2 regions of the Variovorax sp. PBL-H6 genome follow, and region 2 is predicted to be linked to the other one. Evidence: predicted binding sites of a transcription regulator. Region 2 holds the regulator's gene; the other holds the start of a gene.
The links. The regulator FNR, encoded in region 2, switches genes on or off when oxygen is low (the NO sensors DNR and NnrR bind a similar motif). The targets are predictions, from matches to a motif close to TTGATNNNNATCAA.

Region 1 (9,604 bases), 690 kb from region 2:
CCGGCGCCCGTCGTGCTCCAGCAGGTATTTCGATCCGGTGACCGTGTCCGTACCGCCCAGAAATTCGATGCGCATGGGTTTCTCCTTCGTTGGGGGTGAGCTTGGCACTGGCGGCGCGGTCCGCCTTGATGCATGTCAAGCCGGACATGCACGCGCCGATTGATCCAGCGCAATGCGACGGCAGTGACCGGTTCTAAAGTAAAAGATGTTCAACTCCCTTCCACCATGCCTGATCCTTCGATGTCCATCCGTTCGATCCTGGTGCACCTCGACGGCAGCACGCATGCCGAGGCGAGGCTGCATTTAGGGCATCAACTGGCACAACTGCATGATGCGGTCCTCACCGCCCTGTTCGCGGTGACACCCCAGTACCTGCCGCTGCTCCCGCTCGAAGGGGACTCCCTGGCCAGCCGCATGGCCGGACGAATCGACCCGGGTCATCGCGCCCACGCGCACGAGCTCGTCGAGCGAGCGCGCTCATGGGGAAAGGTCTCGGTCGAGTGGCTGGAGCTGAGCGGAGAACCGGTCATCCCGAGCTTTGCACGTCGTGCAATGTCGGCCGATCTCCTGGTGCTCGGCCAGCGCGATCCTGCGGATGCCGCCGCCTTCGACGTGCCGGGCGACTTCGCAGAGGCAGTGATCATCGATGGTGGCCGCCCGGCGGTTGTCGTCCCGTTTGCAGGTTCCGCAACGCCACAGCCAAAGACGGTCCTCGTGGCGTGGAAGTCGACGCCGGAATGTGCCCGTGCCTTGGCTGCTTCCCTGCCCCTTCTGCGCGCTGCGAGCAAGGTCCATCTGGTCTGCGCGAGCGACAACGTCGACGAAGGATTCCCGGCGCCCGTGAAGCTGATCCCCTACCTCCACTTGCATGGGATCGACCACGTTCACGAGCACCGGCGGCTCGACGACAGTGGCGCCGGACGGGAAATCCTCGCCCTGGCATCCGAGACCGCCGCCGATTTGATCGTGATGGGGTGCTACGGACATACCCGGGCACGCGAGCTCGTCCTTGGGGGCGCGTCCCGGATCGTTCTCGATTCGATGCGCGTACCGGTGCTCATGGCGCACTAGCCAAAACCCTGGGCCATGTCGCAGGCCGAGTGCCAGGCTTCAATGGCGCTCATCTGTCCATGTCAGCGCCCGGGTCGTTCACATTTGCGTTGGCGCAAACCCTGCCACTTCGATTCATCGCATGCTGAGCACCCCTACCCACGTCATCGAAGGTACGCATATGAAGCCCACCACCCTGCTGGTCCTGCTCTCAATGGCGTTCAGCTCAGCGAGCTTTGCAGCGGACTACACCCAACCCGGACAGCTGAGCGCTCCGCCCGGTCCTGTCCAGAAGTCCAGGGACGCCGCGAACAAGGCTGCGCGCGAAGCGGATGCCGCCGCACGCAAGGCAGCCGACGATGCCAAGGCAGCATTGCAGAGAAGCGAAGCCACCGCAGGCAAGGTCTCGAAGGCTCTCGCCGAAGCCATCCGGCGAGCGGCGCGCAAGGCTGCGGAATCTGCGAGACGCTTCGAGGAGAAGGCTTCTGCATCGGCAAGCAAGGCGGTCGATGCGAGCCGCGATGCCGCTCACGCCGCTGCGCAGGCGAGCAAGAAGTCCGCGGTCGCCGCTCGTGAGGGGCTCGACAAGGCGGAGGACGCTTTCCAGCGGACTCTGTCATCGAACAAGGAAGCTGCCGAAAAGGCAGCCGCGGCGACCCGTGAAGCGCTCAGGAAGGCAGAGGAAACGACACGCTCCGCAGCCGGCGCTGCCAGGGAGGCTGCGCGGCGCTCCCGGGAGGCGGACCGTCCTGCGTCGCCTCCACCCGAGCGGAAGTGAGACGAAGCTCCATGCCCGTTCAGCATCCTTGCCTCCATGTGAGAGCGAACCTGCGGCGGACACCACGCAGCACCGCTCGACATCGACCATGAACAATCGGAAATCCGCGTTGCTTGTCGCAGCCGCATTGGCCACCCTCTACTGGCCAGCAGCCAGCGAACTGTGAGACATCGATCCACCCCACGCACCTTCCGAGGAGAACCGCATGACGATCGGCTTGATCTGCACGCAGGGAACTACTGGAGCCTTCCGCCCCGGCAGCTGATGGCGCAGTTGCGCGCGACGGACCGCGGCCTCACCGCGACAGAGGCGGCCGTGCGCCTGGCGCAGTACGGACCCAACGCCATCGACGCGACAAGGCCTGCGGGCGCCATGGGCCTCTACGCGAGGCAGTTCAAGAGCCCGCTGGTGCTGATCCTCATCGTCGCCTCGGTCGTCTCCCTGTTCGCCACGGAATGGGTCGATGCCGGCGTCGTGCTCGCGATCGTCCTGGGCAGCACGTTACTCGGATTCGTGCAGGAGTACGTTGCCAGCAACGCCGTCGAACGGCTTCGCTCGCAGGTCACCCTCAGCGCCCTCGTGACGCGAGACGGAATCGAGCTCACGCTGCCATCTGCCGAGGTGGTTCCCGGGGACGTGGTGCGACTGAGGGCCGGCAGCCTGGTGCCGGCCGACGCCGTGGTGCTGGATGCCAATGACTTCTTCGTCAGCCAGGCGGTCCTCACCGGCGAGACCTTCCCGGTGGAGAAGATGCCCGGCGCTGTGGCGCCGGCAGCGGGACTGGCCGAGCGCAGCAACTGTGTCTTCATGGGCACCAGTGTTCGCAGCGGCACGGCGCGAGTGCTGGTTGCAGCGACGGGCAGGCGATCCGTCTTCGGCCAGGTCGCGGGGAAGCTGGCGTTGCGCCCGGCGCTGACCGAGTTCGAGCGGGGAATCCACCACTTCGGCTACCTGCTCACGCGCATCATGCTGGTGATGGTGATGATCGTCCTCGCGATCAACATCTTCCTGGCCAAGCCCCCGGTCGAGTCGCTGCTGTTCGCGCTCGCCCTCGCGGTGGGACTGGCGCCCGAACTGCTCCCCGCCATCATCAGCGTCGCCCTGTCGCACGGCGCCAAGCGGATGGCTCGCCTGGGCGTGATCGTGCGGCGCCTGGCTTCGATCGAGAACCTGGGCAGCATGGACGTGCTGTGCACCGACAAGACCGGCACGCTCACGGCAGGGGTCGTGCAGCTCGATGCCGCGGCCGACCTGGCCGGCCGCCCCAGCGCGGCGGTACTGCGCCTCGCCTGCATCAACGCGCGATTCCAGACCGGCATGGCAAACCCGCTGGACGAGGCCGTGAGCTCCGCGGGCGACAAGGCGGGCGTGGACCTGGCCGCGGTGAGCAAGGTGGATGAGATCCCCTATGACTTCGTTCGCAGATCACTGTCCGTGGTCGCAGCCGACGCCACCGGCGCGCGGACCCTCGTGACCAAGGGTGCGCTGTCGAATGTCGTGGCGATGTGCGACCGGGTCTGCGACGGCACGGCGGTCAACCTGCTGGATGCGGCGGCTCGAGCGCAGATCGAGGCGCGCTACGACGACTGGAGCACCCAGGGATTTCGCGTGCTTGGCGTGGCCTCCCGCGCGGTGGACCCGCGCAACGCGTCGTATTCGCGCATCGATGAAACCGGGATGTGCTTCGAGGGCTTCCTGCTGTTCCTTGATCCGCCAAAGGACGATGCGCGCCAGACCCTCGTGGACCTGGCGCAGCGCGGCGTACAGCTGAAGATGATCACCGGCGACAACCACAAGGTGGCTCGGCACATTGCGCAGGCGATCGGCCTGCCGGTCGAGGCGACCCTGACCGGAGCCGGCCTGGATGCGATGAGCGACGAGGCCCTGCTGCATGCGGCACAGCAGACCACCGTTTTCGCCGAGGTCGATCCGAACCAGAAGGAGCGCATCATCCTTGCGCTGCGCAAGACCGGCCACGTGGTCGGGTACATGGGGGACGGCATCAACGATGCGCCTGCGCTGCACAGCGCGGACGTGGGCATCTCGGTCGACACCGCGGTCGACGTGGCCAAGGAGGCCGCGGACTTCGTGCTGCTGCGCAAGGACCTGGCCATCCTGCGGGCCGGCATCGACGAAGGACGCATGATCTTCGCCAATACGCTCAAGTACGTCCTGACCACGATCAGCGCCAACTTCGGCAACATGTTCAGCATGGCGGTCGCCTCCGTCCTGCTGCCGTTCCTGCCCTTGCTGGCTTCGCAGATCCTGCTGAACAACTTCCTGTCGGACATTCCCGCCGCCACCATCGCCAGCGACACGGTGGATGACGAATGGGTGGCAAAGCCGCGGCGCTGGGACATGGCGTTCATCCGCGACTACATGGTGCTGTTCGGCCTCGTGAGCTCGGCGTTCGACTTCCTCACGTTCGGCGCCCTCCTGTGGCTGTTCGAGGCCCGCCCCGAGGAATTCCGCACTGGCTGGTTCATCGAATCGCTGCTGACGGAACTGGTGGTCGCCCTGGTGGTGCGCACGCGCGGCCCCTTCTGGCGCAGCCGGCCGGGACACCTGCTGCTCGCGAGCACTGCAGCGGTCACGGTTCTGGCGCTCGCGCTGCCGTACCTGCCGTTCGTGTCCGTCCTCGGCTTCGTGCCATTGCCCGCATCGCTGGTGCTGGCGATGATCGTACTGACCTTGGCCTATGTCGCGGCGGTCGAGGTGGCCAAGCGGTTCTTCTATCGGCGACGCTAGTGGGCCAAACAGTCGGTTCGGGAGTGAAGGCCCCTGGAAATCGGCCGCGTGCGGGGTGCGCCAGGATGGTCTCAATGCGACATCAACACCGGCAAGGTCATGGATTGAAGCATCGACCGCGTAGCGCCACCGAGGACCCATTCGCGGGCGCGGCTGTGGCCGTAGCAGCCCATCACCAGCAGGTCGGCGCTCACGTCGGCGGCCATCGAAAGGATCCTCTCCCCGACCTCGCCCTCATCCGGGTCGCCGTGTTGCATCGCGGCATTCACTCCGTGCGCATTCAGATAGCGCTGCAGGCTGCGCAAGGAGGCCTCGGCGTCTTCGCCATACGAGACCGCACGGACGGACTCCGCGCGTACCAGCCACGGCAGCGCTGCCGACAACGCACGCGCGGCCTCGCGTGTTTGCTTCCAGGCGATCAGGACCCTCCGGCCGATGGTGTCGACCGGTCCCGCATAGGGCACCACCAGGGCGGGCCGGCCCGACTCGACAAGCACGCTGGGCACGAAATCCGCGGGCAACTCTCCAGCCGCAGGGTCGTCGGAGTCGCGCTGCCCCAGGATGAGCAGGTCGGCATAGAGGGCGCGGCGGGCGAAGCCCCAGGGAGCGTCGCTCATCGGTTCCTCCCAGTGAAGGCGCGGCGATTCGCCGCCGGCCGCCTTGAAGGTCGCATACGCCTTGTCGCGACAGTCCTTGTCGAGCGTTTGCATGATCGCCACGGCTTCAGCCGCGCCTTCCAGGGCATAGGGGTATCGCATCAGGGCCGACATGGTGCAGGGCTGCGCGATGACTGCGCTGTCGAAAGCATCGGCAACCTGGCGCGCAATCCTGACTCGTTCCGCTGCTCGCGCGGAGCTGTCGAGGTGAAGCAGGATGGTCTTGGGTGTGTGCATGAGTGGCTCCTTGAATGCCCTGAAGGAAAACGCCCAAACTAACCCCGGAGACGCTCGGCGCCTTTGCGCCGCATCAAACGCGAGCCACGCTTGGGGCGGAGGTACGGCGCCGATCGCGCAGGACGATGACCGGCACTGCAATCCCGCTCACGAGCAGTAGCCAGTCTTGCGCAACGCCAAGGAGGATGGCGGCGCTGCCGCCCACCAGCGACCAGAAGAGTGGAATGACGAGCATCCAGCGCGGCACAGGCGTCGTCGTGAGCAGCAGCAAGCCGAAAGTGAAGATCGTGACCGGGCAGGGCGTGATGCCGAACATCGGAATCTCGGGATAGCGATGGCCAGTCCACATTCCCAGCAGCGGGTAGAGGACCGCCGCATAGATGACCAGCGCCCACCCCAACCAGGCAGTGGGCCTTCCACTGGTGCCGAAATCCATGCGCCCGCGCAGAACGGCGTTATGGAACAGGCCTGCGCCCTGCAAGACGAACAGGGCACCGAAGAGAAACGCCGCCTCGTTGAGAGCCGAGAAGAACAGCCAGTGGTATGCGATTCCGGTCCAGGCCCACATCGACGCCAAGCCCGTTCCGATGATGCGGCTGCCTGCGCGCGAAGGTCGAACGACCATGCCGGCCATGACGATGCCGAGCAGGTAGCCGATGATCTGTACCGGCCAAACGGCATCGTTGTAGGCGCCGAACAGAGCGATGAACTGATGGGGGGCAAATGGCAACATGAGGTCGACATGGAGCGTGCACGCCCTTTCCGATCGAGAGGCGAACTTCGCTTCGAAGCATGCGCCGCAATGTTCCGCCTCGCACGTTGACTTGCCTTGCGCCACATCAAGTCACGGTGCGCCGCCGTTCCGATACTGGCAGCCTCTCCATTCGAGATTTGAAGGGATGCTGTATGTACCAGAGAATTCTTGTTCCGGTCGACGGCAGTGCCACGGCGCAGCGCGGGCTGGAGGAAGCCACCCGCCTGGGGAAATTGACGCAGGGTCGGCTGCGGCTCATCCACGTGATAGACGAACTCTCGTTCGCGCTTGCCATGGACGCCTACGCCGGCCACGCCGGGGACTGGCTGAGTTTGCTGCGCGTGGATGGCGAGCGGCTTCTCGCGCAAGCCAAGGCAGTCGCGGAGGCGGCCGGCGTCGAAGCCGACACGGTCCTCTACGACAGGCGTTCCGGACAGGTTGACGAGCTGGTCACCGCCGAAGCCGCCAGATGGCCTGCGGACCTGATCGTGCTGGGAACGCATGGCCGCCGCGGGGTAGGACGCGTCCTCATGGGCAGCAGCGCGGAGCACATCCTGAGGCATGCGCCTGTGCCGGTTCTGCTCGTGCGGGCGCCGGAGAGCGAGACCAGGGAACCGTTGCACGTGAGGCAGCCAACCGGGGCCCTGGCCTTCGAATGATGGCAACAGCGCCCTGACGCCGCAGGGCGTGCATGTGCCCAACGGCTTCGCGATCACGGCCGAGGCCTATCGACGCACGCTGGAGCTCTCCGGTGCGCTGCCGCGCTTGAGCGACGCGCTGGCCGGCGGCGACGAGAGAGCCTGAAGCTTCTTGCGCAAAGCGATGATGCTCCCTGCGACGCACATCGACGCAAGGCGCCCGATGCACATGCACGAGAGTTGAGGAAGATCAAGCCGCCTGTCCACGCGGCTGCCTACATTGACAAGGCGCGGTGCAGATGCCCCACGCTTTCGCAATCACGTCTACCCCAAGGAACCATCATGAGCAACCTGAGACTTCTGGACCCTGTGTTCGGCAACGACTTCGAAGCTGCGCTGCGCCGCTTCTTCTCCCCTACGGTCTTCGAGGGCGAGCCCGCTCCCCTGAAGATGCGCATCGACGTGAAGGAGAACGACAAGGCCTTCACGGTGCAGGCCGACATCCCGGGTGTGAAGAAGGAAGACATCAATGTCAAGATCGACGGCAACGTCGTCAGCATCGACGCCGAGTCGAAGAGCGAGAAGGAAATCAAGGGCACCGGCGACAAGATCCTGCGCAGCGAGCGCCACTACGGCTCGGTATCTCGCACGTTCAGCCTTGGCCAGGATGTCGACGACACGAAGGTGCAGGCAAAGTACGTCGACGGTGTGCTCACGCTGGAGCTGCCGAAGAAGGCGCCGGCCGACTCGCCGAAGATCGTCATCCAGTGAGAGCCATGCGGCCCCGAAAGTCCCGGCAGCCGGCGACCGGGGCCAGTCGTGGGAACAACCTTGATTCTTCATCAAGAGGAATTCATGACCTTGAATGCTCAACTCCGAGAAGCAGGCAGCGCCCGCCCCTTTGAGCTCATCGCTCCGCTCAGCCGCGGCAATTGCCTTGCTGTGCTCAGGGCCATCGAGGATGACATGGAGGCGGCGCTCGAGGCTGCGCGCAGGGCGCGCGCAGCCCAATGCCTGGAAGCCTTGCGCGGGCTCCTCGCCCCTTTTGAGCTTGACCGCCACGAAATCCGGATCAGCGCGGCCTCGGACTTCACGTGCCTGGATGTGCGCACTCGTTCGTCGCCGAATCGCCATGCACGGCAGCTGAGCAAGTTGCATGCTGATGGCGTCGTGCTCCACGTCCTGCAGGAAATCGACGAGTTCCTCCAGGACCATGTGGAATGGACACGCCTGCTGGACGGCGAGATCCTCAATCCATGAAGCTCGAACCTATGGTTCTCTTTTCGAACTGGTCCGTTCCGAAGCCCCGCACTCCGCAACCTTCTAGCGCTTCGTTGAAGACGGCCGGGGCACATGCGGGATGTAAGGCGCGGAACTCCATTCAGGGCGGTCGCTGCGGGCGCTGTCGACGATGACCAAGTAGCGGCCCGGGTCTGAGACCGTCTCGCGGTCCTCTCTCAGCACCCAGAACTTCTGCCCTCCGCCCGCAAGCCGCTCGTACTCGGCATCCAGCACGCCATAGCGGTCCAGCAGCGTGTTCAGCGTGGCAGGGATGCGAACGCAGCCCTTGGACTGCGCGCTGCCGAGGCGACGCTCCAGCAGTTCCGCGTCCGTCGCGTGCATCTGCAGCCGCATCTCCATCACGGCGCCATCACCCCAGCCCTTCGGTGCAAGCTGCCAGCCGAAGTCGTAGACGCGCATGTCCCTTTCGCCATAGCCCCGGATCCCGTTGCTGTTGAAAGTCCCTTCGGCACGAAAGTCGGGATTGGACGGCGAATGATCGAACACACCCGCCGGCGTCTCGAAATGGTCGAATTCCCCGGGGCGTCCCGTGGACACCGGCGAGGCGCCGATGAAACGGTATTCGCCAACGGCGGAGCGCCAGAACAGAAGCGCCGCCTGGACCCGGGGATCGCGATCAACGACGAGCAAGTACTGTGCGTGCGACACCTCCGCATGCGCGCCCATGAGCGCTCCGTCCGCCAGGCGCTGGTAGCGCGGTACTTCGTCGGCAGGCACATCGAGCACCTTGTCCACCCGGCTGCGATACAACGCCGCCAGTTCGGAAGGGACCGCGGGCGCCGCTACGACCGCGGCGGAGAAGAAGAGCAGCAGCGCGACGGCACCGGCCCGGACCTGACAAGGCGCGATGGGTCTGTTCATGCAGCGCATTGTTGAACGGCCTCGCGCGCCGCGCTTGACGAAGATCAAGCAAGAGTCGACCCCCGAATCCGACAGGGCAGACGCGTGCTTCCCTTGATCCAGCGCAACGCGGTGGCGGCGATGTCTTTCTACAGTGGCATCGACGCCTCGCAAAAAGGCCCAACCTCGATTTCACATTGAAAGGAAAGTCATGAAGTCCGATACGCAACTCCGCACCGATGTCCTGGCCGAGCTCGACTGGGATCCGGCGATCAAGGCCGGCACCGTCGGCGTCACCGTCAAGGAGGGCGTGGTCACGTTGACAGGCCATCTTGGCAGCCATGCCGAAAAGATCGCCGCCGAACGCGCCGCGCAACGTGTCGGGGGCGTCAAAGCGCTGGCGGTCGAGATGACGGTCAAGCTGCCCGCGGGCGATGAGCGCACGGATTCAGACGTTGCCCGGGCCGTGGAGCACGCGCTCGAATGGAGCATCCTCGTGCCGAAGGGAAAGATCAAGCCGATCGTCGAGAGCGGCTGGGTAACGCTGAACGGCGAGGTCGACTGGGAGTACCAGCGCCGTGCAGCGGAGCACGCGGTCCGT
Region 2 (9,604 bases):
GGGCGCAGTCGCTGCATCCGGCCGCTCGCGCGCTGGTCAGTGCATGGCGTGCGCAGTTCCGCTCGCCGCCGGCCTGGGAACTTCTGAGCGCCACGGAATACAGCGGCATGGGATTCGAGGGCCGGCTGCGCCGTCCAGGCGATGCAGGCGGCCCGGCTCGCTCGCTGCGCCTGGGTTCGGCGGCCTTCTGCGTGGTCGATCCGCTGGACGTCGAAGCGGCGCAGGTGCACCTGAGCGACGCGCAGGGCTGGATCGCAAGCTTCGTGCTGGCCGAGGAGCTGCGCCCGGATGCCGTCGACGTGGTGGCCGCGCTGCGGGGGCAGGGCCTGGCCGTGCAGTTGCTCTCCGGCGACCGCGCCGCCGCCGCGCAGGAGGTCGCGCGGCGCGCGGGCATCGGCACGTTCCAGGGCGACTGCACGCCCGAGGCCAAGCTGCGCGTGCTGCAGGCGCTGCAGGCGCGGGGTGGGCGCGTCGCGATGGTCGGCGATGGCCTCAACGACGGCCCGGTGCTCGCGCATGCCCACGCGTCCTTCGCCGTGGGCGCTGCGGTCCCCCTGGCGCAGGCGCGCGCCGATTTCGTGGTGCTGGGCGATTCGCTCGCGGCCATCCCTCAGGCCATCGCGCAGGCACGCCGCACGCTTCGCGTCGTGCGCCAGAACCTCTGGTGGGCGGCCGGCTACAACGCGCTGTGCGTGCCGATGGCGCTGGCGGGCTGGCTGCCGGCCTGGCTCGCCGGGCTCGGCATGGCGGCGAGCTCGCTGGTGGTGGTGCTCAACGCGGCGCGCCTGGCCAGGCCGGCGGGGAGCGCAGGCTGATGGACATCCTCTTCCTGCTCGTCCCGTTCTCGGTCGTGCTCGTGCTGGTGATCCTGGGCGGTCTCTGGTGGGCGATCGAGCGTGGCCAATTCGACGACATCGAAACCGAAGGCGAGCGCATTCTGCGCAACGATTGATCTGCATCAAGCCGGCCGCCCTGCGGCGCCGGGACACTGGCTGCTCCACGACAAGGCCACCAAGATGCAACCATCGAATCCCTCCACAGCCGTCTACAGCGACACCGTCGTGCGGCAGTTTGCCCTCATGTCGGTGGTCTGGGGCGTCGTCGGCATGCTGGTCGGCGTGATCATCGCGTCGCAGCTGGCATGGCCGGAGCTCAACTTCGGCATTCCCTGGCTCAGCTACGGCCGCCTGCGGCCACTGCACACCAACGCGGTGATCTTCGCCTTCGGCGGCTGCGCGCTGATGGCGACGAGTTTCCACGTGGTGCAGCGCACGTGCCAGGTCCGCCTGTTCGCGCCGGGGCTGGCGTCCTTCGTCTTCTGGGGGTGGCAGGCGGTGATCGTCGCCGCCGCCATCAGCCTGCCCATGGGCTACACCAGCGGCAAGGAGTACGCCGAGCTCGAATGGCCGATCGACATCCTGATCGCGCTGGTGTGGGTGGCCTATGCCGTCGTGTTCTTCGGCACCATCGGCACGCGCAAGGTCCGCCACATCTACGTGGCCAACTGGTTCTACGGCGCCTTCATCCTCGCGGTGGCGCTGCTGCATATCGTGAACAGCGCGGCGATACCGGCCGGCTGGATGAAGAGCTACTCGGCCTATGCCGGCGTGCAGGACGCGATGGTGCAGTGGTGGTACGGCCACAACGCCGTCGGCTTCTTCCTCACGGCGGGCTTCCTGGGGATGATGTACTACTACATCCCCAAGCAGGCCGGCCGGCCGGTGTATTCGTACCGGCTCTCGATCGTGCACTTCTGGGCGCTGATCTTCACCTACATGTGGGCCGGCCCGCACCACCTGCACTACACCGCGCTGCCGGACTGGACGCAGTCGATCGGCATGGTGTTCTCGCTGATCCTGCTGGCCCCGAGCTGGGGCGGGATGATCAACGGCGTGATGACGCTGTCGGGCGCCTGGCACAAGCTGCGCACCGACCCGATCCTTCGCTTCCTGATCGTGGCGCTCTCGTTCTACGGCATGGCGACTTTCGAGGGACCGATGATGTCGGTCAAGACGGTCAACGCGCTCTCGCACTACACCGACTGGACCGTGGGCCACGTGCATGCCGGCGCGCTCGGCTGGGTCGGGCTGATCTCGATGGGTTCGCTCTACTACCTGATCCCGCGCATGTACAGCCGCACCGAGATGCACAGCGTCAAGGCCATCGAGCTGCACTTCTGGATGTCCACCGTCGGCATCGTGCTCTACATCGCGGCCATGTGGATCGCCGGCGTGATGCAGGGCCTGATGTGGCGCTCCGTCAATGCCGACGGCACGCTCACCTACACCTTCGTCGAGGGCGTCAAGGCCACGTACCCGTACTACGTGGTGCGCATGCTCGGCGGCGTGCTCTACCTGGGCGGCATGCTGGTCATGGCATGGAACGTCTGGATGACCGTGCTCTCCGGCCGCTCGGCACGCTCCGCCATTCCGTTGCCCGCCATCGCTGCACACGCCTGAGGAAACCCATGAGCTCGAGCAATTCCCAGTCCGGCTTCTCGCACGAGAAGATCGAGACCAACAACTTCCTGATGGTCGTGCTGATCCTGCTGGTCGTCGCCATCGGCGGCCTGGTCGAGATCGTGCCGCTGTTCTTCCAGAAATCGACCACGCAGGCGGTGGCGGGCATGCAGCCGCCGACGCCGCTGCAGGTGCTGGGCCGCGACATCTACGTGCGCGAGGGCTGCTACAACTGTCACTCGCAGATGATCCGGCCGTTCCGCGCGGAAACGCTGCGCTATGGCCACTACTCGGTGGCGGGCGAGTTCGTGTACGACCACCCGTTCCAGTGGGGCAGCAAGCGCACCGGCCCCGACCTCCAGCGCGTGGGCGGCAAGTACAGCGACGAGTGGCATCGCATCCACCTGACCAATCCGCGCGACCTGGTGCCCGAATCGAACATGCCGGCCTACGCCTGGCTCGAGAAGGCGCCGCTCGATGGCGCCGAGGCCGAGACGCATATGCGCGCACTGCGACGCGTCGGCGTGCCTTTCACCGACGCTCAGATCGCCGCGGCGCCGGCCGAGGTCAAGGGCAGGAGCGAGATGGACGCGCTGGTCGCCTATCTCCAGTCGCTGGGCCTCGCGCTCAAGTAGGGAGCATGCAGATGGACATCACCACCTTGCGGATCGTGGCCACGCTGGCCTCCTTCGCCGCCTTCGTCGGCATTCTCGTGTGGACTTTTTCGCGCCGTCGCGCGAAGGCCTTCGAAGAAGCGGGCCGGCTCCTCCTCGAACAGGACTGAGAGACCTCCATGAGCGACTTTTTCAACGACTTCTGGTCGAACTACGTGGCCGTCGGCACGCTGGTCAGCATCGTGCTGTGCGGAGTGCTCCTGTGGCTGGTGGCCCGCGCCCCGACCACGAAGGGGGAGGGCAGCACCACGGGGCATGTGTGGGACGAGGACCTGCGCGAGGCCAACAATCCCATGCCGCGCTGGTGGGTGGGCCTTTTCGTCATCACCATCGTCTTCGGCCTGGCCTACCTGGTGGCCTACCCGGGGCTCGGGAGCTACAAGGGCGAGCTCGCGTGGAGCACCGAGAGCGAGTACACGAAGGACCAGGCCCGCGCCGCCCGCGAGCTCGAGCCGGTCTATGCCGCCTATATGGCGATGCCCGCCGAGCGCGTGTCCGGCGCGCCGGCGGCAATGGCGATCGGCGAGCGCCTCTTCCTCAACAACTGCGCACAGTGCCACGGCTCGGATGCGCGCGGCAGCAAAGGGTTTCCGAACCTGACCGACGGCGACTGGCTGCACGGGGGCACGCCCGAGAAGATCAAGGAATCGATCACCCACGGGCGAACCGGCGTCATGCCGCCGATGGCGGCCGTGGTGGGCACGCCCGAGGACGTCAAGAACGTTGCCAACTACGTGCTGAGCCTGTCGGGCAGCCCGCACGACTCGGTGCGTGCCGGCCTGGGCAAGCCCAAGTTCAGCGCCTGCGCGGCCTGCCACGGGGTCGGGGGAACCGGCAATCCGGCGCTGGGCGCGCCCAACCTGTCCGACCGGGTCTGGCTGCACGGCTACGGGCAGGAGGCGATCATCTCGATCATCAACACCGGCAGGACCAACCAGATGCCGGCGCAGCAGGGCCGGCTGACCGAGGCGCAGATCCATGTGCTGGCCTCCTACGTCTGGGGCCTGTCGAACAAGGCCGTGGTGGCTCCGTAGGCGCGCCATGCAGGAAACCGCTCCAGTACCCGTCCGGCCCGCGCGCAAGGTGATCCCGATCGCCGCGACGCAGGAGGGCGGCGGGCTTTTTGCCGCACACCAGAAGATCTACCCTCGCACGGTTCGCGGCATCTTCGCGCGATGGCGCTGGGCGGTGGTGTTCCTGACGCAGCTCGTCTTCTACGGCCTGCCGTGGCTCGAGTGGGGCCAGCGCCAGGCCGTGCTGTTCGACCTCGGGGCCCGGCGCTTCTACATCCTCGGCCTGGTGCTGTACCCACAGGACCTGATCTACCTCACCGGGCTGCTGGTGATCTCGGCACTCTCGCTGTTCCTCTTTACCGCGGTGGCGGGGCGGCTCTGGTGCGGCTATGCGTGTCCCCAGACGGTCTACACCGAGATCTTCATGTGGGTCGAGCACAAGATCGAGGGCAATCGCGTTGCGCGCATGCGGCTGGACGAGGGCGAGTTCTCGCTGGAGAAGCTGGTCAAGAAGTGGTTCAAGCACATCATCTGGCTCGGCATCGCGCTGTGGACCGGCTTCACCTTCGTCGGCTATTTCACGCCGATCCGCGAACTGGGCCTCGAGTTCCTGCAGACCCGCATGGGCTCGTGGGAGGTCTTCTGGGTCTTCTTCTACGGCTTTGCGACCTACGGGAATGCCGGCTTCATGCGCGAGCAGGTCTGCATGTACATGTGCCCCTATGCGCGCTTCCAGAGCGCCATGTTCGATCGCGACACGCTGATCGTGAGCTACGACGCCGCGCGCGGCGAGCCCCGCGGTTTGCGGGCGAAGGGCAGCGACGCGCGATCCCTCGGCGTCGGCGACTGCATCGACTGCACGCTGTGCGTGCAGGTCTGCCCGACCGGCATCGACATCCGCCAGGGGTTGCAGTACGAGTGCATCGGCTGCGGCCTGTGCGTGGACGCCTGCGACACCGTCATGGACAAGATGGCGAGCCCGCGTGGCCTGATCCGGTATGCGACGCAGAACGGGATGGCCGGCCGGTGGACGCGCGCCCAGGTGCTGCGCCGGGTCCTGCGCCCACGGGTGCTGATCTACGCCTCGGTGCTGATGGCATTGACCGTCGGGCTGCTCGCGAGCCTGGTCGTGCGCACGCCGCTGAAGGTCGACGTGGTGCGCGACCGCGCCTCGCTCGCACGCATCGTGGAGGGCGGGCAGCTCGAGAACGTCTACCGGCTGCAAATCATGAACGCGACCGAGCGGCCGCAGCGCTATCGGGTCGAGGCGCACGGCCTGGAGGGGCTGGGCGTGTCGCCGGCCGATCCGGTCGAAGTGGGACCCGCGCAGTCGCGCTGGGTCGCGGTGCGGCTGCAGCTGCCGTATGGCAGCGCGGCGGCCGGCTCCCACCCGGTGCACTTCGACGTGCGCTCGATGGACGGCAGCGCGCAGGTGTCGGAGAAGGCCGTCTTCCTGGTGCCCCGTTGAATGTTCCGCACGACCAGAATCCGAATCTCCAGGAGAGCTCGATGAACGACCACACGACGATTTCGCCAACTCCCGAGGCAGCCGCAGCCTGGTGGCGCTTTCCGCTGCTCTGGATGGTGATGGCGGGGCCAGCCATCGTCGTCGCCGCGAGCTTCCTCACACTCTGGCTCGCCGTGCGAACACCCGATCCGGTGATCGAGCCGGACTATTCCCGCCGCGGCATCGAGATCGACAGGGCCCCTGCCGACAAGAAGCTGCTGCCGGCGCTGGCCGGACGCAATCACGCGGCGACGCCGGACTCCGACGTGCCCGCGCCCCGGCGCTGAACATCATGAAGATGCAGAACTGGATGTCGATTCTCTGGCCCGCCTTCCTGCTGGCCTGCGCCACCGAGCTGCTGGTCTTCGCGCTGGTCGACCCGATCGATCTTCACTGGCGCGGCGAAGCCATCGGCCTGTCTCGCCAGGCGGTTTACACAGGCGGCTTCTTCGTCTTCTGGATGCTGGCGGCCGGCGCAAGTGCACTGACGCTGCTGCTGACGAGAGGGGCGAAGGAGATCAACAGCCAGGAGGGTTGACGATGCGCCGCAGCGCTTCCGGATCGACGATGCGCACCTTGCGCTGGTCGATCTCGACGATGCCGTCGGTCATGAACTTCGAAAGCGTGCGGCTCACCGTTTCGAGCGTGAGGCCCAGGTAGCTGCCGATCTCCTCGCGGGTCATGCGAAGGATGAACTCCGACTGCGAGAAGCCGCGCGCGTGCAGCCGCTGCACCAGGTTCAGCAGGAAGGCCGCAAGCCGCTCCTCGGCCCGCATGCTGCCCAGGAGCAGCATCACGCCGTGCTCGCGCACGATTTCACGGCTCATGATCTGGTGCACGTGGCGCTGCAGCGCCTTGACATCGCGCGACAGCGCCTCGAGGCGGTGAAAGGGCAGCACGCAGACCTCGGCGTCCTCGATCGCGACGGCGTCGCAGGTGTGCTGTTCGTTGACGATGCCGTCGAGTCCGATGATCTCGCCCGCCATCTGGAAGCCGGTGACCTGGTCGCGCCCGTCCTCGCTGGCCACGCGGGTCTTGAAGAAGCCGGAGCGAATCGCGTAGAGCGAAGTGAAGCGTTCGCCGTTGCGAAACAAGGTCTCGCGACGCCTCACCTTGCGTCGCGTGGAAACGAGCTCGTCGATGCGCTTCAGCTCATCCGGCTCCAGCCCGGCCGGCATGCAGAGCTCGCGCAGGGTGCAGCTCGAGCAGGAGACCTTGATGTTCTGGGCTTTCATGAAGGGCGATGAAGTTTTCGCCGATTCTGGGCTGCGGCGGGTGGTGCCGGGTTGATGCACATCAAGGGCCGCAGGCCGGCCTGCCGGCATAGTGATCCATTGCCCGCCCTGGCCGTCGCGATGAATTCATCTCTTGCCCTCGATCCTTGTACCGCCTCGTCGCCGGCGCTGCCGCGGCGCGGGCCGGCCTGAACATGCAGACGGCACTTGCAGGCACCGCACTCCTGATGGGATTGGCTGGAGGTCCGCATTGCGTGGCCATGTGCGGTGCGGCCTGCGCCGGCGTGATCCGGATCGTCCGCGCGCCTGAAGGCGGGGGCGTCGCGACGCTGCCGCGTGCAGGCGTGCGAGGGGCGTCCGCGCCATGGCTGTTCCATGCGGGTCGAATCGCCGGCTATGCGGCGGCCGGCGCGCTTGCCGCGGTCGCGGCGCAGGGCCTGGCCCTGGCGAGCGAGCAGGTGGCGGCGCTGCGCCCGCTCTGGGTGCTGCTGCATGTGTTCGTCCTGGCCTGGGGGTTGCTGTTGGCCGCGCTGGGTCGCCAGCCGCTGTGGGCGAGCCGCATCGGGCGCTCGCTCGCGATGCGTCTGCGGCCGGCATCGGGCTCGGCGCCCGGCCTGCTCGCCATCGGCGCCTTGTGGGTCTCCATGCCCTGCGGACTGCTCTACTCGGCACTGATGCTCGCAAGCCTGGCCAATGGCCCCTTGCAAGGCGCATGGGTGATGGCGCTCTTCGCCGCGGGCAGCGGCGTATCGCTGATGGCGGCGCCATGGCTGTGGCAGCACCTGGGCCGGGGCGCCGGGCTGCTGCGCGGCACATGGGGAACCCGTCTCGCCGGCACGCTGCTGGCGCTGATGTCCCTGCAGGCGCTGAGCATCGACCTGAGGCACCAGATCGAGCTCTGGTGCGGCTGAGGGCTCAGCCCTTGACGATCGTATCCAGCAGCACGGCCTGGATCACGCTGCGGTGATTTTCCGCACGCCGGGCCTCGTCGACAGGGCAGGCAGATGCCAGCAGCGACCAGTGCGGGGAGTGCGTGGCATCCACGAGGAAGGTCGCGTCGTCGCGCGTGGACTGTCCGCGGCCGGCGATCCGCACGTCGAACTCCGCCTCCCGGGCGGCTGCGACGAAGCGGCGGCCCCGCACGGTGGAGGGGTCGCCGAGGAACAGGATCGACGCCCCGGGCGGCGAGCGCTGCTCGCGCAGCGTCATCAGGTCCGCCACGACACGGGCGGGATGATCGTCCAGCGCCAGGCCACGGTAGACCGGCACGGCCGCGTCCTGCTCGACCTGGCGCGCCGCTGCGGGCGGCAGGTGCCCGCAGTCGACGGCGTCGTACATGCGGCCCAGCATGCGCGCCAGCACGCGGACGTCGTCGCGCGCGGGCGCTCCGGGGTCCGCGGGAGCGGTGAATCGAAGCTCTGCCACGCGGGCGCCCAGGTCCTGCGCTGCGCGCCGGAGCACAGGGACCTCCGCGCCCGAATCCGGCCCCAGCAGCAGCGCCAGGTTCTTGCCGCGCAGCGGGTGGCCGAGGGCGCCCGCACGGGCGCCCGCACGCAGGCGATCGACCGCAACGAAGGTCTCGAAAATGCTCTTGGCGAGCAACGGCTCGCGCAGCGGCGCCTGGACATGAGGATCAAAGAGGGCGGACTTCACAAAGGCAAAGGTAGGGCTTGCCGCCGCGCCGGGCTTGATGCCCGTCAATGTTTGTCGTCTTGGCAGGCGCTGATACCGATCTGACACACGGCGTTCACCCACTGTTACCGAGGCGGCCGTCGCATTGGCGCTCCGGTTGCAGTGCCTTTCTAAGCTTCGGTCATCGATCCGAGGAACATGCAATGACCCAAGCCATCTCGCCCCCAAAGTCCACCCCCTCCGGCGCCCAGCGCATCGCGAATGCCCTGGAGCTGCTGGAGAGCAACGTCGCCATCCACAGGCGCATCGTGCGAACGGGCGACTCGGTCTACCAGGTGGGGCAGCCGTTCGCCTGCCTCTACGTGATCAACTCCGGCTTCTTCAAGATGGTCAACCTCTCCGGCGAAGGGCGCGAGCAGGTGGTCGGGCTCCACTTCAAGGGCGACTGGCTGGGCCTGGACGGCATCGCCGCAGGGCGCTACGGCTGCGACGCGATCGCCATGGACACCGGCGAGGTCTGGGCGATCCGCTACGACGCCTTGCTCCAGGCTGCCCTTCGCACCCCGGCGTTGCTGACCGCGCTGCACGAGGCCATGAGCCGCGAGCTCACGCGCGATCACGAATCGCTTCTCTCGCTTTGCACCTTGCCCGCGGACGCGCGCGTTGCGGGCTTCCTGCGCTACTGGGCCGACGCGCTCGCGCAGCGCGGGTTGCGCACCGATCAGATCACGCTCCACATGACACGTGCCGAGATCGGCAACTACCTGGGGATGACGCTGGAGTCCGTGAGCCGTGCGTTTTCGCGACTGGCGCGCGGCGACGTGATCCGCTTCATGGAGAAGGGGCGGCGCGACATCCACATTCCGAAGGTGGAGGCGCTGACGAGCTTCATCCAGCACATCGCGGCGCCGATGGAAGCTGCGGCGATGCATTGAGACATGCCTCGGCCGGCGGACCGTTGCGCCCGCGGCGCGAGTAGGGCCACGCAATGCACAAGTCCGTGCACACTGCCGGGATGAAATCGCCAGATCCGGCTGCCGTCGCCGTGCATCGCAGGCTGGTCACGGCCTTGCGCGAACGCCTG

Region 1: G3W89_RS17635 (universal stress protein) is a predicted target of FNR. The motif match lies at 6,299-6,312, and genes of this name have one in related genera.

Annotation. Positions count from the first base shown of each region.
Region 1 covers NZ_LR594659.1:3,728,984-3,738,587, forward strand. Annotated here, with positions in the region: gene G3W89_RS17605 (MBL fold metallo-hydrolase RNA specificity domain-containing protein) at 1-75, opposite strand, end outside; gene G3W89_RS17610 (universal stress protein) at 160-1,071, shown strand; gene G3W89_RS17615 (hypothetical protein) at 1,193-1,828, shown strand; gene mgtA (magnesium-translocating P-type ATPase) at 2,093-4,576, shown strand; gene G3W89_RS17625 (universal stress protein) at 4,648-5,469, opposite strand; gene G3W89_RS17630 (DUF6064 family protein) at 5,543-6,202, opposite strand; gene G3W89_RS17635 (universal stress protein) at 6,376-6,882, shown strand; gene G3W89_RS17640 (Hsp20/alpha crystallin family protein) at 7,204-7,632, shown strand; gene G3W89_RS17645 (hypothetical protein) at 7,681-8,121, shown strand; gene G3W89_RS17650 (L,D-transpeptidase) at 8,185-9,024, opposite strand; gene G3W89_RS17655 (BON domain-containing protein) at 9,215-9,604, shown strand, end outside.
Region 2 covers NZ_LR594659.1:3,040,920-3,050,523, forward strand. Annotated here, with positions in the region: gene G3W89_RS14240 (heavy metal translocating P-type ATPase) at 1-815, shown strand, start outside; gene ccoS (cbb3-type cytochrome oxidase assembly protein CcoS) at 815-952, shown strand; gene ccoN (cytochrome-c oxidase, cbb3-type subunit I) at 1,017-2,459, shown strand; gene ccoO (cytochrome-c oxidase, cbb3-type subunit II) at 2,468-3,094, shown strand; gene G3W89_RS14260 (cbb3-type cytochrome oxidase subunit 3) at 3,106-3,243, shown strand; gene ccoP (cytochrome-c oxidase, cbb3-type subunit III) at 3,253-4,167, shown strand; gene ccoG (cytochrome c oxidase accessory protein CcoG) at 4,175-5,614, shown strand; gene G3W89_RS14275 (FixH family protein) at 5,656-5,940, shown strand; gene G3W89_RS14280 (hypothetical protein) at 5,946-6,191, shown strand; gene fnr (fumarate/nitrate reduction transcriptional regulator Fnr) at 6,172-6,888, opposite strand; gene G3W89_RS14290 (sulfite exporter TauE/SafE family protein) at 7,035-7,799, shown strand; gene G3W89_RS14295 (hypothetical protein) at 7,804-8,589, opposite strand; gene G3W89_RS14300 (Crp/Fnr family transcriptional regulator) at 8,724-9,455, shown strand; gene G3W89_RS14305 (bifunctional aminoglycoside phosphotransferase/ATP-binding protein) at 9,536-9,604, shown strand, end outside.